Regions from separate parts of the Arthrobacter sp. TJ-236 genome, predicted to be linked through region 3. Evidence: predicted binding sites of a transcription regulator. Region 3 holds the regulator's gene; each other region holds the start of a gene.

Region 1 (4,707 bases), on a different contig from region 3:
TCGCGGATTGCGAAGACCGCCTCGACGAGTGCATCTGACAGCAGATCCCTCATCCAACGATGGGATTCTGCAGACACCCCATACGTGCGCATAGCGACCAGAGGTTCCGGGTCATAGCCAGCGGCCCTGACCATTGCGGTGAGGTTCGTCAACGGAGTCCGAGGCTCAATGTGAACCACACATCGGTTGTTGATCGGCACGACTCCTACGTACTGGCCAGCCTGCAACCGGAAGGAACCCGCCTTGATCGTGACGGTGACCAGGGCCCGACGCAGCACATCCTCATACACGTTCAATGACTTGTCGTCATTGAGGATCAACCCCGCTGGCACGGTTCTGGACTCGAACTCACGCAGCTTCAGGACCGCGAAAGAGTCCGCTCCCTCGACCTGTTCGTCAGGCGACATTCACACTACGAAGTTTCTTCGCCAGGAACGCCCGAGGGTGTCTGCTGCTCGGCCGATTCCTCTTCACGATCGACGGCAGCACGCCATCCCTGTTCGACACTCTGACGCGACTCGCTGTCGTGGCGGAACGCTCGAGCAACATGGAACTGCAGCTGATGATTCCAGAGGTCCTGAAGATCGCTGACGTTTGTAGTCTGCGCGAAGTAGGCCTGACCGAGGGCCGCCATCGGCGTATCGGTAGCTCTCTTGTTCACATCGCGGAACCACGCGACGACGCGATTGCGAAGATTCTCGGGAAGACCGTTGTCATCGAGCATTGCAGCTAGGGCACCCGGATCAGGCTGCATGACAATCTTGGCGAAGCGACGCTCGAACGCTGCGTCAACCTCATCCACTCCCTTGTCCATCGGGTTCATCGTGCACAGCAGTACGAGATTTTTGGGAATGGAGGCCTCTCTCCCGGATGAGAGAGTGAACGAGACGTCCCGCTTGCTCTTCTCGACGTAAGTCAGCGCTTCTCCGAAGACTCGCCCCACATCGGCGCGGCTCAGTTCATCTACGACGAGAACGAAAGTGTGCTCGGGACTCGCTCGAGCGCGCCTGCTCATCTCTATGAGATGTCCCGGGCGAAGGACAAAGCCTTGACCGGACTCCTGCGGCCGGAATCCCTCGATGAAGTCCTCGTATTGGTATGAGGCATGAAACTGGACGTAGCGGATGCGTTCCGGCTTCCCCGCTGCGAGGCTCTCAGCCACGAGAGCGGCCGCATAGGACTTTCCCGTACCAGGAGGCCCGGTGAAGATCACGCCTCCACTGGTCTCCAGGAGCCGGCGCACCAAGGTGACCATGGGATGAGACTCGGGCAGTTGTTCGGCTGCCGGACTGTTCGATGCGTGCGACGTCACGGGGCCCTGCTGATAGCCGATTCCTAAATCGGTGACGGACAGTGAACGAACTGGATTTCGAGAAGTCTCGACGGGCATGGGATCGGCGTTCACCCCGAAGGCGACAATGCCTTCGCCCTCTTCCGTGCGTGGCGGCTCAAGTGGCTCGAACAGCTCTATCAGGGGAGCTTCTTCAGGTAAAAACAGCTGATCGAAGGCCTTCTGCCCTACGTCGTCGAAGTCGAATCGAAACACGCTGCGGAAGGCGATGACCAGCGCGTCCTCGACATCTGAGAGAAGAAGATCGAAGCCGAAGTCACGTAGTAGGAACGCGGCTAACGACGCGGCGTTGACCCGCTCCCCGTGGAGCAGTGCATCGAGGGCTTGCTGCTCGTGGTTGTCATCAAGTTCATAGTGGCCTCGGCCGTCTGTTGCGAGGTCTGCGATGGATCCTCGGAGGGAGCTCGGCGCGAAGGAGCCGGCGAGGTTCCTGTTCAGCCAGTAGGAATTGGTATCTCTGACCTGCTGGTGAGATAGGGGTCGGTAATAGGGCTTATTGCGCGGCGCACCCTCTACTCGGATGAAAGGGGCTAGTTCCTGCTGCCAGTGGGGAGCTAGTCCTGTCGGGCTTCCTGATTCGATCGCGTGCCGCCGGAGAACGAGATACGCAAGGAAGAAGGAGTGGATCCGCGCGCGACGCAGATCGGTCATTGCGCGTTGCACAGCAGATACTGTCAGCACGCGATCGTATGTCGCCATACGCTTCATCCTAGTTCTGGCTGACCTCGCCACCAGGACAGGCATCGCCACCTGCCACTGCGGGCCTTCGTAGCAACAAAGCATCGCTCCTCCGCCGCACCAAGTTGCAGCCAGCTTCCCAAATAATCGAACCTGTGTTCTATTTTTAAGCCTGCACGAGGGACGGCAGAGGATGAGGACGGTACGGACGATGACAACGCAACCAGTCGACAGACCACACACCGAGACGGCCCGCATTGGCGCGCAAGGGCCCGGTGTGCCGGCCTGGCATGTGCTCGATGAGGTCGCGGACGTCCGGTTCCTGCCCTCGGGGTTGCCGTTGGCGCTGCGGTGGCGGGGCAGCCTGTGGCAGGTCATCGGCGAACCGGTCTCGTGGTCCAGCTCGAGCAGCTGGTGGGAACCAGCCACCACCCCTCCCAATGGCCAGCGCGATCAGGGGCGAGTCCTGACGACGAGGTTCTGGCGATTCCAGGTGCAGACCGGGCCGGCGTCTCCGGTGCTCGAGCTCGACATGAGCGCCGATCCCCGGTGGGAGGACTGGCGGCTGCGTCGCGTGGCCGGCGTCGACGGGCTCTAGAGCGGCGGTAGGCGGGACGTGGCCGGCTCATGGGCTCGAAAAGGTACGGCAAGCACTACGCCAGGCTGATGGACGACCGGATCGAGGAGTTCGTCATGCGCGAGGAGCTGATCATGCTCACCGCGGCCGAGCTCGACGTCGAGAACTGCGCGCCGATCGACTTTGCCGAGCCGCGGCGGGTGTACGCCTGGATTCGCTACCCCTCGAAGGCAATACGAGTCCAGGCCCATGCCACCGCCTATACCCGGACCGCGATCAAGATCCGGTTCCTCGAACCGATGATCAAGATCCACCGGGAAGGCTGGGTGTGGCTCAGCGCCGTTACACCAGTGCCAGCCGACCCCACCGAACCCTGACGAAGACCTGACGACATTCTGATGACGTACTACCCGTCAAAAACCGCCGACGTTCCCGTGACGGCTCGCTTGGATGGTTGCCGACTGCAGCGTGGAGGCCTTGGGGCAAAAAGAAGGAGACGGAAGCTGCACCACCAGCTTCCGTCTCCGTACTGCTTTCTTGCTTTCCCCTACACCGAGGAAATCTAGTGGGCCCGGTTCTTCTCTTCGGTGAGAGTCCGTCGGCCTGGGCGGAGGGCTCCCGGTGCGACCGGTTCCCACTTCCTGCCCTGGTTGTGCTTGCGTTGCAGGCGCTTCACCTCACGCATCACAGCTGCTTCGATCAAGTCTGTCACAGACCGGTACCCCTCGGCATTGCCTGCGGCGAGGAACGCTGCGCGGACCTGGTCCGCGTCGGTCTGGCTGAAGTACGGGGTGAACGACGCAGGCTTGTTCTTGCTCACTCTGGATCCCCTCCCCCAGCCTCTTCCCTGATCTGTCCCTCAACCTGTTCCCCTCGAGCTAGCTCTGCCCGGGCTCGGTCGTAGGCGGTGGCGATGTACTCCTCGAGCTTGGTCCGTTCGATGCGCCACTGCCCACGGCCACCGACCTGAATGGCCGGTAGCTCACCGGTCTTGATGAGCCCCATCACCGTTGTGCGTTGCACGTTCAGCTCCTCGCCCGCCTGCTGCAGGGTCAGGAACCGCAACGGCTGCGGCCGCTCGTCAAGGATCGTTCTGTCGCTCACGATGCCTCAGTCCCGGTAGCCCTGGCCTGCGATGGCGTTCTGTGCCTGCGCGAGATTATCACCGAGTTGTCTGGCGAGAGCGGCCGCGGAGGTCAGGTGATCGGTTGCTGTGGCGACTGACTGCACCGGGTCACGGCCCTGCCACTCGTAGACGTCGTGGGTGTCCAGGGACTTCCCGAGGCCAGCGGCGAGCTGGCCGAGGGCCTGCGAGAGCAGCCACTCGACACCCTTGAGGCTCCCCAGCACCTTGTAGGCGACCGGGGCCGGGATGGAATGTCCGGGCAAGCTGTGGTGGCAGATCATGCGCAGCTCCTCGTAGATCGCGTTAGCCGACGACACGATCACGGGGGTCGGTGGCTCGTCTTCCGCCAGTCTGAACTCGTCAAAGTCTTCGGTCATGGTGTGATCCTTCCAGAGGCGGTCTTCGTGGGTGCAGGTCTGCTGGTGAGTGAGGGTCGATGATCAGGAGGTGGCCGACGGTTGCCGGCCACCCTACGTGTTGATCAGAACGGCGGTTCGCTGTCAGGGCCGTTGCCCCACCCACCGGCACCACCGGTACCGCCGGCACCTGCTGCTGCGGGGGCTCCCCACGGGTCATCCGCGGGCTGCTGCTGAACCCGCTGGCCCTGGTTGCCCGGCTGCGCACCTCCCTGGAACCCTCCCCCGCCCTGAGCGTTGCCTCCACCGGCGCCGTTGTTGCCGGATCCGCTGCGCTGAGCACGGGTGACTTTCGCCGAGGCGTACCGCAGGCTCGGCCCGACCTCATCGACCTCGAGCTCCATCACGGTGCGCTTCTCGCCTTCCTTGGTGTCGTAGCTGCGGGACTTCAACCGGCCCTGGGCGATGACGCGGGTTCCCTTGGTCAGGGTCTCGGCGACGTTCTCGGCCGACTCGCGCCAGACGTTGCAGCGCAGGAACAGGGTTTCGCCGTCCTTCCAGTCATTGGACTGCCGGTCGAACGTGCGCGGGGTGGACGCGATGGTGAAGTTCGCGACCG
Region 2 (4,707 bases), on a different contig from region 3:
CGCGATCCTCCGCATCGCACAGGGCTCCGCCACCGTGGCGCTGACCACCGCGGCCGGCCTGATCTCACCCGCCATCGCGGCGGGCGACTACAACGCCCTGCAGCTCGCAGCGCTCGTCGTCGCCGTCGCCGGTGGTTCGGTGGTGGCGAGTCACGTCAACGACTCCGGGTTCTGGCTCGTGGGCCGGTTCCTCAACATGGACGTCAAGACGACGCTGAAGACCTGGACCGTCATGGAGACGACCATCGGCCTGATGGGCTTCGTCATCGCCGCCGGGGTCTTCGCCCTCGCCTCCGTGGGCTAGCGACGCTTCCCCCGGGACCTTGCAGGCCCACCCTGCTTCGTCCCGGGGGTGTTCGGACGGCCCGCCCTCGGATTCGCGGACCCGCTCGCACCCTTGGCCGTCGCCTTCTTCGCCGCGGCCTTCTGCGCCGCGGACCGTTTCGGCGCCTCACGCTGGGAGGGCTGCCGGGAGCTCTGCGCCGTGCGCCCCCGGACGATTCCGATGAACTCCTCGACGTCGTCGGACTCGTCCTCCACACGCCACGCGATACCGATGGTGGTCGTCGCGACACCGGGAACCGGACGGTGCACGGCGTCCTTCCGCGCGTACAGGCGGGCCAGCGACATGGGCAGGACGACGACGCCGGCACCCGACGCCGCCACCTCGACGGCCAGCCGCGCACCCCCGCATGCGACGACGTCGAGCAGCGTCTCGCCGTCGAGCTCCTCGGCCGGGACGTCGTCGTACAGCGAGAGCTCGTTCTCCCGCGACATGACCACCACGGGTTGCTCCTCGTAGAGCGGGATCAGATGGAAGCCGGCCCGGTCCACGGGAAGCCGGACGAAGGCGACGTCGTCGGATCCGGCCCTCAGGGCGGCGAGGGGATCGTCGTCGTGCTGGTGGAGTTCCAGCGGCACGTCAGGATGGCGCTCACGCCAGCGCGCCACCCACTTCCCGGGAGTCACGCCCGGCACGAAGCCGACGGACAGGGATCGGGACTGGTCGGCGTGCACCTCATCACAGTAGCCTCCGGGCCCTGCGGCGGGTGGATGGGCCGGGTCCGCCCGTTAAGCTGGGAGGATGACTCCCTCGAAGACGCCGCAAACGCTGAAGCCCGCCACCGCGGCCAAGAAACTGGGGATCTACCTGCCCGCTGCTCCGCAGGAGTTCCAGGAGACGGAGTTGACGCGCGCCGAGTTCAACGAACTCCAGCAGACCCCGCCCGAGTGGCTCGCCGAACTGCGCCGCACCGGCCCGCATCCCCGCCCCGTCGTCGCGCAGAAGCTGGGGATCTCCATCGGCGGTCTCGCCCGCGGAGGGGTCACCGATCCCCTCACGAGCGAGCAGATCACGGCACTGCTGCAGGACCCGCCGGCCTGGCTGGTCGCGGAGCGGTCCACGCAGGCCGCCGTCCGCGCGGAGGCCGCACGGGTCAAGGAGCGCGCAGCGAGCACCACCGCCGACACCGAGTAATCATCGGATAGTGGTCGTCGGGTCGTCCGGCAAGTCGTCCGGCGGCTCGACCCAGCGGCATGGCCCTGAGGCTTGGTCCGGCGCCGGCGAACAAAGCCGGTCCTCTTCCGTCGACCCTGACTCGGTGTGGAAAGACGCGCCGGGGCACGACGGCGCCGTCCTCGTGCCCCCGTGAGCGGCTCCTGGGCGTGCGTCCCTGAGCGTGCCTCCAGCGTTCCTGTGTGTCGGCGGGTCTCCGTGTGTCCGTATCGGCGACATCCCTGTGCCCCTGTATGTCGGCACGTCCCCGTGCCCGGCGTGTCTCGTGTCCTGTGTCCTGTGTGCCGTGTCTCCGGAGGACGTCATGGCCCGTCGCCTCACGCCGCGCAGGCTCTGAGAAAGCCCTGTGCGCGTTCGTGATCCGGGCGCACGCCTACCATGGAAGTGCCGAATTCCTGCGAAGGCGCGCCGATTGACTTAATCGAACACGTATTCGAATATTGGTGGGTGACGCCCTCAGCTGCCGGCCATGCCCTCGAGTGGGATGAGCCGTACCCCGACGCTGAAGCGCCACGTCCCGACGCCCCCGGCACCTCCGCGACCCGTGGCCGCGGGGATGTCGCACAGGATCTCCAGTCCCGCATCAACAGCATGCAGGCTCCCACCCTCGATTCACGGAGACTGCCCACTGTTCCGGCCCTGGCGCGGATCCTGCCCGGCGGCGGACTGCAATCGGGTGGCTCCTACGCCGTCCGCAACTCCACCACCCTCGCCATGGCCCTGCTCGCGGGCCCGTCGTCCACGGGCTCCTGGTGCAGCGTCATCGGCATCCCGGACTTCAGCGTGGAGGCAGCACAGGGGTTCGGCATCAATCTCGAACGCCTCATCCTGATCCCCGATCCCGGAAGCCAGTGGCTCACGGTCACCGCAGCACTCGTGGACGTCGTCTCGATCGTCCTCACCCGCGCCCCGGAACACCTCGCCCCCACGGAATGGGCCCGGCTCAAGGCCAGGCTCCGCCAACGGGGAGCAGCGCTGATCACGCTGGGTGCCTGGAAGCAGAGCGACTCGACGCTCGGCGTCGCCGAGAGCGCCTGGGAGGGCCTCGGCGCAGGCACCGGACACCTGCGGGGACGCCGGATGAAGATCACCGCGACCCAACCCTCGGGCAGGCTCCGTCACGCCTACGTGGGGCTCACGGATCTGCAGGGCGTGGCCGCGGTGGAACCGGCGGCGTCGCACCCGGCGGGTACGCCCGTCGGAATCCCCGCAGGGGTCCCCGCCGGGGTCCCCGCAGGCCTTCCCGCCGGCCTTCCCATGGGTGACGCCGCACCCGGCCTGTTCGAGCCGCTACTGGTGAAGTCCTCGTGACCGCGTCCCCGTCGGTTCCGTCCCTGACGCCTGCCGCACCCACGGCCACCCGGATCATGATGCTCTGGTGCCCCGACTGGCCCATCACCGCAGCGCTCCGCGAGCACGCCCTGCCCACCGACGCTGCACTCGCGCTCGTGGAGCGGGGTGAGGTCTTCGCCTGCTCTCCCGCCGCTCGCCAGGACGGCGTGAAGAGGGGTCTGCGTATCCGCGAAGCACAGGCACGCAGCACCGGACTGGTGTGCCTGCCCTACGATCCCTCCCTGGACGACCGCACCTTCGAACCGGTGACCGCCGCGGTGGAGACCATCATGCCCGGCGTCCAGGTGATCCGGCCCGGACTGTGCGCCATCAGGGTCAAGGGGCCCTCGCGCTACTACGGCGGCGAGGACAAGGCGGCGGACGTGGTCTTCGCGACACTCGAGGCCATGGGGCTCACGGACGTGCGGATCGGCATCGCGGACGGTCCGTTCGCCGCCGAGCAGGCCGCCAAGGCCACGGACCAGGTGGAGGAGCTGGACACCGAGCGCCTCGTCGTCATCCCGCCCGGACGCTCGCCCCTGTTCCTCAGCAGCTACCCCCTGGAGATCCTCGAGGTACCGAAACTCGCCGTCCTGCTGAAGCGCCTGGGTATCCGTTCCCTCGGCGACTTCGCGGCGCTCAAGGCCTCGGACGTCCGGAACCGCTTCGGGATCGAGGGGGCGATCGCGCACCGCCAGGCGAGCGGCCTCGACCACCGGAACGTCGTGGCGCGGAAACCGCCACCGGACCTGGACACCCAGGCCGATTTCGAGCCCCCGCTCGCCCGTATCGACCAGCTCGCCTTCGCGTTCCGCACGAAGGCCGAGGAGTTCGTGGGGGCGCTCCGTGACGCGGGGCTGGTGTGCAGCGCCCTGCACGTCTCGCTGCACACGGAATCGGGGGAGGTCTCCGAGCGCCGCTGGCAGCATCCGCGCTGGTTCGACGCCGACGACGTCGTGGACCGCGTGCGCTGGCAGCTCCAGGGCACCAACGCGTCCGATCACGGCCTGACCTCCGGCATCAGCCGTGTCCACGTGGTCCCGGACATCGTCGAGGACCTCGCCGACCACGCCGACGGCCTGTGGGGCACGGGACCGGACGAGGGAATCCACCACGGGCTCGCCCGCGTGCAGAGCATGCTCGGGCACGGCGCCGTGCTCACCGCGATCATCGCCGGCGGGCGGTTGCTCGCTGACCGCCGGGTGTTCATCCCGTGGGGGGACACGCCGTCGGACCCGCAGCAGTCCGGGAAGGCCTCGGTCAGGAACCGGGAGCAGCCCTGGCCCGGGCGGGTGCCCGGACCGGCACCCGCCACGGTGTTCGCGCATCCCGTGCCCGCCGTCGTCGTGGATTCCCGCGGCAACCCTGTGGACGTGGACCCCCGCGGCGTCCTCAGCGCCGACCCTGCGTTCTTCAGTGCGGGGCCCGACGACGACCGCCGGACCGTGCACTCCTGGACCGGACCCTGGCCCATCAACGAACGCTGGTGGGACCCGAAGGGCCGTGTCCTCAACCGCTTCCAGGTGGTGGACCGGTCGGGCTCCGCCTGGCTGCTCCTGCTCGAGGACCATGCATGGTGGGTCGAGGCCGGCTACGACTGACCCGACGGCTGACTCGGAGCACCGGAGCACCGGAGCACAGACGACACCGCACACACGCACGCACACACGAGATCCGAACGGGGAGGCACCATGGGCTGGAACAACCCACCCATTCCGTGGTCGGACTTCGAGCGGAGCCTGTCCGACACCCGCCCCGGCTCCCCTCCTCTCGGGGCGGACGGCGGGGACAGCCCCGCGTGGTCGCGGAAGCGGCAGCCGTACACGGCACCGCCTGAGGCATCCGCGCCCGAGGGCCCG
Region 3 (4,707 bases):
CCGAACCAGTCTAGAAGACGTGCGCGCCGGGCACGGTGGCCTGGTCGCGCTCGAGGAGTCCGGAGAGCACCCGGAGGAAGACGGTGGTCTCCTCCTCCGTGCCGGCCGTCACCCGCAGTGAACCGGCGATCCCGACGTCGCGGATCAGGACGCCCGCCTCGAGGAGACCCTCCCAGATCCGGCGGGGATCCTCGAGGCCCGAGAAGAACACGAAGTTCGCATCCGACGGCGCAGGAGTGAGGCCCAGATCGGTCAGTTCGCGGACGATGCGGTCCCGCTGCACCTTGATCGCCTCGACGTTGGCCAGGAGGGTGTCGGCGTGCGTGAGGGCCGCGTTCGCCGCCGCCTGCGTGAGGGCGGACAGGTGGTACGGGAGCCGCACCAACCGGAGGGCGTCCGTCACCTCGGGGGCCGCCGCGAGATACCCGAGCCTCGCGCCCGCCATCGCGAAGGCCTTGCTCATGGTGCGCGAAACCATCAGGCGCGGCCGGCCGGGCAACAGGGTCAGCGCACTCGGGGTGCCCTGCTGGAGGAATTCGCCGTAGGCCTCGTCGACGATGATCATCGCCCTGGCCGCCTCACCCGCTGCATAGGCCGCCTCGATCACGTCGAGACCAAGGGCCGTCCCCGTGGGGTTGTTGGGTGAGCAGAGGAACACCACGTTCGCGCCCGACTCCGTGACCGCCCGCGCCGTGGACTCGGGGTCCATCGCGAAGGCCGCTCCGCGCTCCGCGGTCACGTAGCGCGTCCCCGTGCCGCTGGCGAGCAGCGGATACATGGAGTAGGTGGGCGGGAAGCCGATGGCCGTGCGTCCGGGACCGCCGAAGGCCTGCAGTATCTGCTGGAGCACTTCGTTCGAGCCGTTGGCCGCCCAGAGCTGGTCGGGCGTCAACCCGTGACCCAGGTACGCGGCGAGGTTCGCGCGAAGTTCCGAGAACTCGCGGTCCGGGTACCGGTTCAACCCGCCGGTGGCGTCCGACACGGCGGCCACGATGGCCTGGTGGACGTCGGCGGGGACACGGTGCGTGTTCTCGTTGACGTTCAGGAGGATGGGGACGTCGAGCTGGGGCGCACCGTAAGGGTGCTGCCCTACGAGGTCGTCGCGGAGGGGCAGGCTCGCAAGGGCGTCGGCAGAGGAAGGCACCTGCCGAGTTTAGCCCTGGACGGGTACCGAGATGCTCTGTCCGGCTTGCACCACGGAGGTCCGCAGGTTGTTGAGCTCGACGATCTCGGCGACGACATCCCGCGTATCGCGATCAGGCGCATAGGACGAGGCGAGGCCCCAGAGTGTCTCCCCCGCCGCGATGGTCACGTCGATGGTCGGCGCTGCCTGCGACGGCCCGTCCCCTGCCTGGGCCTGGGACGTCAGGAACGCCCCGAGCAGGATGAGCATCGCGACGATCAGGGTGATCGGCAGCCCGACGAGGAGGAGACGCCCGCGGCGGGTCAAGGTGATGCGATCGGGTACGGCGGCGGGCGTGTGGACGCGCTCGGCGCCGGCCGACGTCCGGGGACGGGCGACGGTGGGCACGATGACGCCACGATCGACGATGGACGCCGTGGAGCTGCCCTGCAGAACCAGTGCTTCGGTCATGACCTGCCTCTTCCCTTCGAACGGTCCGTCCGGGATCTGATCCCGAATCGAACATGCGTACTAATACTCCTGAGTCCTTTCTAGCACTGAGGAACGATGCGTGTCGAGACTCGCTCGAACATATGTTTGAAAACAAGCATCGACTCGCCTAGCGTGGCGTGAAGGACCGACGACCGTTATTCCTTGTCCCCTCGGGGACCCGGGCTTCCGATCTAGGTCCAGACAATCACCCGCCACCGACAGAATCGCTCCCGCGGTCCGGACGGTCCGGCGGGGGAACCCAGATCTGGACGAAGGGCATGCGCGTGGCGGAAGCAGCACCGGCAGACCGGCAGGAATCGAACACAGCGAGCAGTCCGCGCGCGGTTCCCGGGCCGGCCGGTCGTGGTCGTCCCCGCGGGCGGTCGGTGTCCAAGGGCCTGACGCCGCGGCAACTGACGATCCTGGAGACCATCCAGCGGTCCATCTCGGACAAGGGCTACCCGCCGTCGATGCGTGAGATCGGCGACACCGTCGGTCTCGCGAGTCTCTCGAGCGTGACCCATCAGCTGTCCCAGCTGGAGCGCCTCGGCTACCTCCGGCGGGATCCCAAGCGTCCGCGGGCCATGGAGGTCCTCCTCCCGCTCACGCTGACGACCGACGGCGCGTCATCGGACCCGTCGGACGGCGGGGCGGCGTCGAGCGCGGATCAGCAGATCGCGGTGGACACCGCACTGGTACCCCTCGTAGGACGCATCGCGGCTGGTGGGCCGATCCTCGCGGACCAGGTGATCGAGGACGTGATGCCCCTCCCTCGCCAGATCGTCGGGCACGGGGAGCTGTTCATGCTCAAGGTCTCCGGTGACTCCATGGTCGACGCAGCCATCTGCGACGGCGACTGGGTGGTGGTGCGGAAGCAGCAGAGCGCCCAGAACGGGGACATCGTCGCGGCGCTGCTCGACGACGAGGCCACCGTCAAGACCTTCCGCCAGCGTGACGGGCACACCTGGCTGCTCCCCCAGAACACGAGGTACGAACCGATCCTCGGCGACCACGCCAGCATCATGGGCAAGGTCGTCTCGGTGATGCGAGCGCTCTGACGCCGTCAGGCCCTGACCGGCCGTGTCAGCGCCGTCGACGGCGGTCGTCACCGCCCGTCAGGCCGGGTCAGCGTGCGGAGAGCCGCTCGAGGATGCCGGTCACGGTCGCCCGGTCGGTGGTCGCCCAGAAGGGCGGCAGCGCAGCGCGGAGGAACCCGCCGTACCGCGCGGTCGCGAGGCGGCTGTCGAGCACCGCGACCACGCCGCGGTCCTCCGCCGCGCGGATCAGACGACCCGCGCCCTGCGCGAGCCGCACCGCGGCATGCGTCGCCGAGACACTCATGAACCCGTTGCCCCCGTTCCGCGCAACGGCTCGCGTGCGCGCCGTCATGAGCGGATCGTCCGGCCTCGGGAACGGGATGCGGTCTATGATCACCAGCCTGCAGGACGACCCGGGGACGTCCACCCCCTGCCAGAGGGACATCGTCCCGAACAGGCAGGTGTCCGGCTCGTCGGCGAACTGTGTCACGAGGGCGTTGAGCGAGGATTCGCCCTGGCACAGGATCTCGAAGTCCACCTCGGGCCGGAGTGTCTCCGCAGCCTCCTCGGCGGCCCGTTTCGAGGAGAAGAGGCCGAGCGCTCCCCCACGGCTCGCCGTGATGAGCGTGAGGATCTCCGCGAGCTGGGCGTCGGACACCCCCCGCTCCGGCTTCGGCAGGTCCTGTGCCACGTAGAGCACACCCTGCTTGGGGTAGTCGAACGGGCTGCCGACGTCGACCCCGGTCCAGGCCGGGGCACCCGGGCCACTGAGCCCGAGCGATCCCGCGACAGGACCGAACTCGGAACCGATGGCCAGCGTGGCGGAGGTGAGGATCACCGTGTGGTCCTCGAACAGACCCTCGCGCAGGCGACCCGCCACCGAGAGCGGGGCGACGTTGAGGGTGGCCGGTGAGGTCTCGTCCGGCTGGGAGTACCCGGAGCCCGGAGTGAACGTGCTGGGGCGGGAAGCCCACACCACCTCGTTCAGGTCGGCCGCGGCGAGGATCCGCTCGGCGAGTTCGAAGACGAGCGTCACCCGGGCGCGCGCCACCTGCCGCCCGCCGTCGGCGTCGGCCTCCGACTTCCCCTCGGTCTTCGTGTCCGACAGGGCGGCGCGGGAGGCGTCCCGCACCTGCTCCAGGGACTGCGCGAGTTCCTCGGGCAGTCCGCCCGGCAGGAGCCCCGACGGCAGGCGTTCCGAGGCCGCCTCGAAGGCGTCGCCGGCCGTGTCGAGAGCGCCCGTGCTGATGGACGCGTGCCGCCGCAGCGCTGCAGCGGCGGCGGAGACCATCGACGCCGAGAGCTGACCGGACACGGCACCGGTGACGCGGTCGTGCAGCTCGTGGGCCTCGTCGATGACCACGACGTCGTACTCCGGAAGTACGGCGAGCCCCTCGAAGGCACTGATCGCGAGCATCGCGTGGTTGGTGATGATGATGTCGGCGTCCGCCGCCGCCGCGCGCGCCTTCTCGCTGAAGCACTCCTGCGCCACAGGGCAGCGCGCCGCACCGAGGCATTCCATGCTGGACACCGACACCTGTCGCCACGCGCGGTCGCTCACGCCGGGCACGAGGTCGTCGCGGTCGCCCGTCGTCGTCTCCTCGGCCCACTCACGCAACCGCACCACCTCCTGGCCGAGGGCCGAGGCGGGAGCACCGCCGCCCAGCGGCGGGGACGGATGCTGTGCGGCGTCCTCCCCGAGGCTGAACAGCGTTCCCGGGGCGTCCTCCTCCGGGAAGCCGCCGCCGGTCTTGTGGAGGCAGACGTAGTTGGAGCGCCCCTTGAGGAGCGCGACGTCGACCGGGCGGGAGAGCGCCGGGCGGACGGCGTCGAGCAGCCGCGGGAGATCCCGTCCCACGATCTGCGCCTGCAGGGCGAGGGTCGCCGTGGAGACGACCGACGGGCGGTCGCTCTCCATGGCCTGCGCTATCAGCGGCACGAGGTAGGCGAGGGACTTACCGGTTCCCGTGCCGGCCTGGACGAGGAGGTGATCCCCCGAGTCGATCGCCTCACTGACCTGTCGCACCATCTCGTGCTGTCCCGCGCGCATCTCAC

The links. Region 3 encodes LexA, which represses DNA repair genes until DNA is damaged. Its sites were predicted from a motif close to TCGAACANNTGTTCGA; they were not measured.
Region 1: AC4D16_RS16455 (DUF6504 family protein) is a predicted target of LexA. The motif match lies at 2,177-2,192, and genes of this name have one in related genera.
Region 2: imuA' (DnaE2-dependent mutagenesis accessory factor ImuA') is a predicted target of LexA. The motif match lies at 1,938-1,953, and genes of this name have one in related genera.

What each region holds. Positions count from the first base shown of each region.
Region 1 covers NZ_JBZCNI010000007.1:35,848-40,554, forward strand. Annotated here, with positions in the region: gene AC4D16_RS16445 (McrC family protein) at 1-407, opposite strand, end outside; gene AC4D16_RS16450 (McrB family protein) at 413-2,050, opposite strand; gene AC4D16_RS16455 (DUF6504 family protein) at 2,307-2,627, shown strand; gene AC4D16_RS16460 (hypothetical protein) at 2,696-2,983, shown strand; gene AC4D16_RS16465 (ParB family protein) at 3,169-3,426, opposite strand; gene AC4D16_RS16470 (helix-turn-helix domain-containing protein) at 3,423-3,710, opposite strand; gene AC4D16_RS16475 (hypothetical protein) at 3,717-4,109, opposite strand; gene AC4D16_RS16480 (single-stranded DNA-binding protein) at 4,214-4,707, opposite strand, start outside.
Region 2 covers NZ_JBZCNI010000003.1:110,019-114,725, reverse strand. Annotated here, with positions in the region: gene AC4D16_RS12735 (GntP family permease) at 1-304, shown strand, start outside; gene AC4D16_RS12730 (LysR family substrate-binding domain-containing protein) at 301-1,017, opposite strand; gene AC4D16_RS12725 (DUF5997 family protein) at 1,085-1,477, shown strand; gene imuA' (DnaE2-dependent mutagenesis accessory factor ImuA') at 1,964-2,827, shown strand; gene AC4D16_RS12715 (DNA polymerase Y family protein) at 2,824-4,449, shown strand; gene AC4D16_RS12710 (error-prone DNA polymerase) at 4,540-4,707, shown strand, end outside.
Region 3 covers NZ_JBZCNI010000002.1:727,267-731,973, reverse strand. Annotated here, with positions in the region: gene AC4D16_RS11995 (histidinol-phosphate transaminase) at 11-1,144, opposite strand; gene AC4D16_RS11990 (LysM peptidoglycan-binding domain-containing protein) at 1,154-1,594, opposite strand; gene lexA (transcriptional repressor LexA) at 2,002-2,673, shown strand; gene AC4D16_RS11980 (ATP-dependent DNA helicase) at 2,741-4,707, opposite strand, start outside.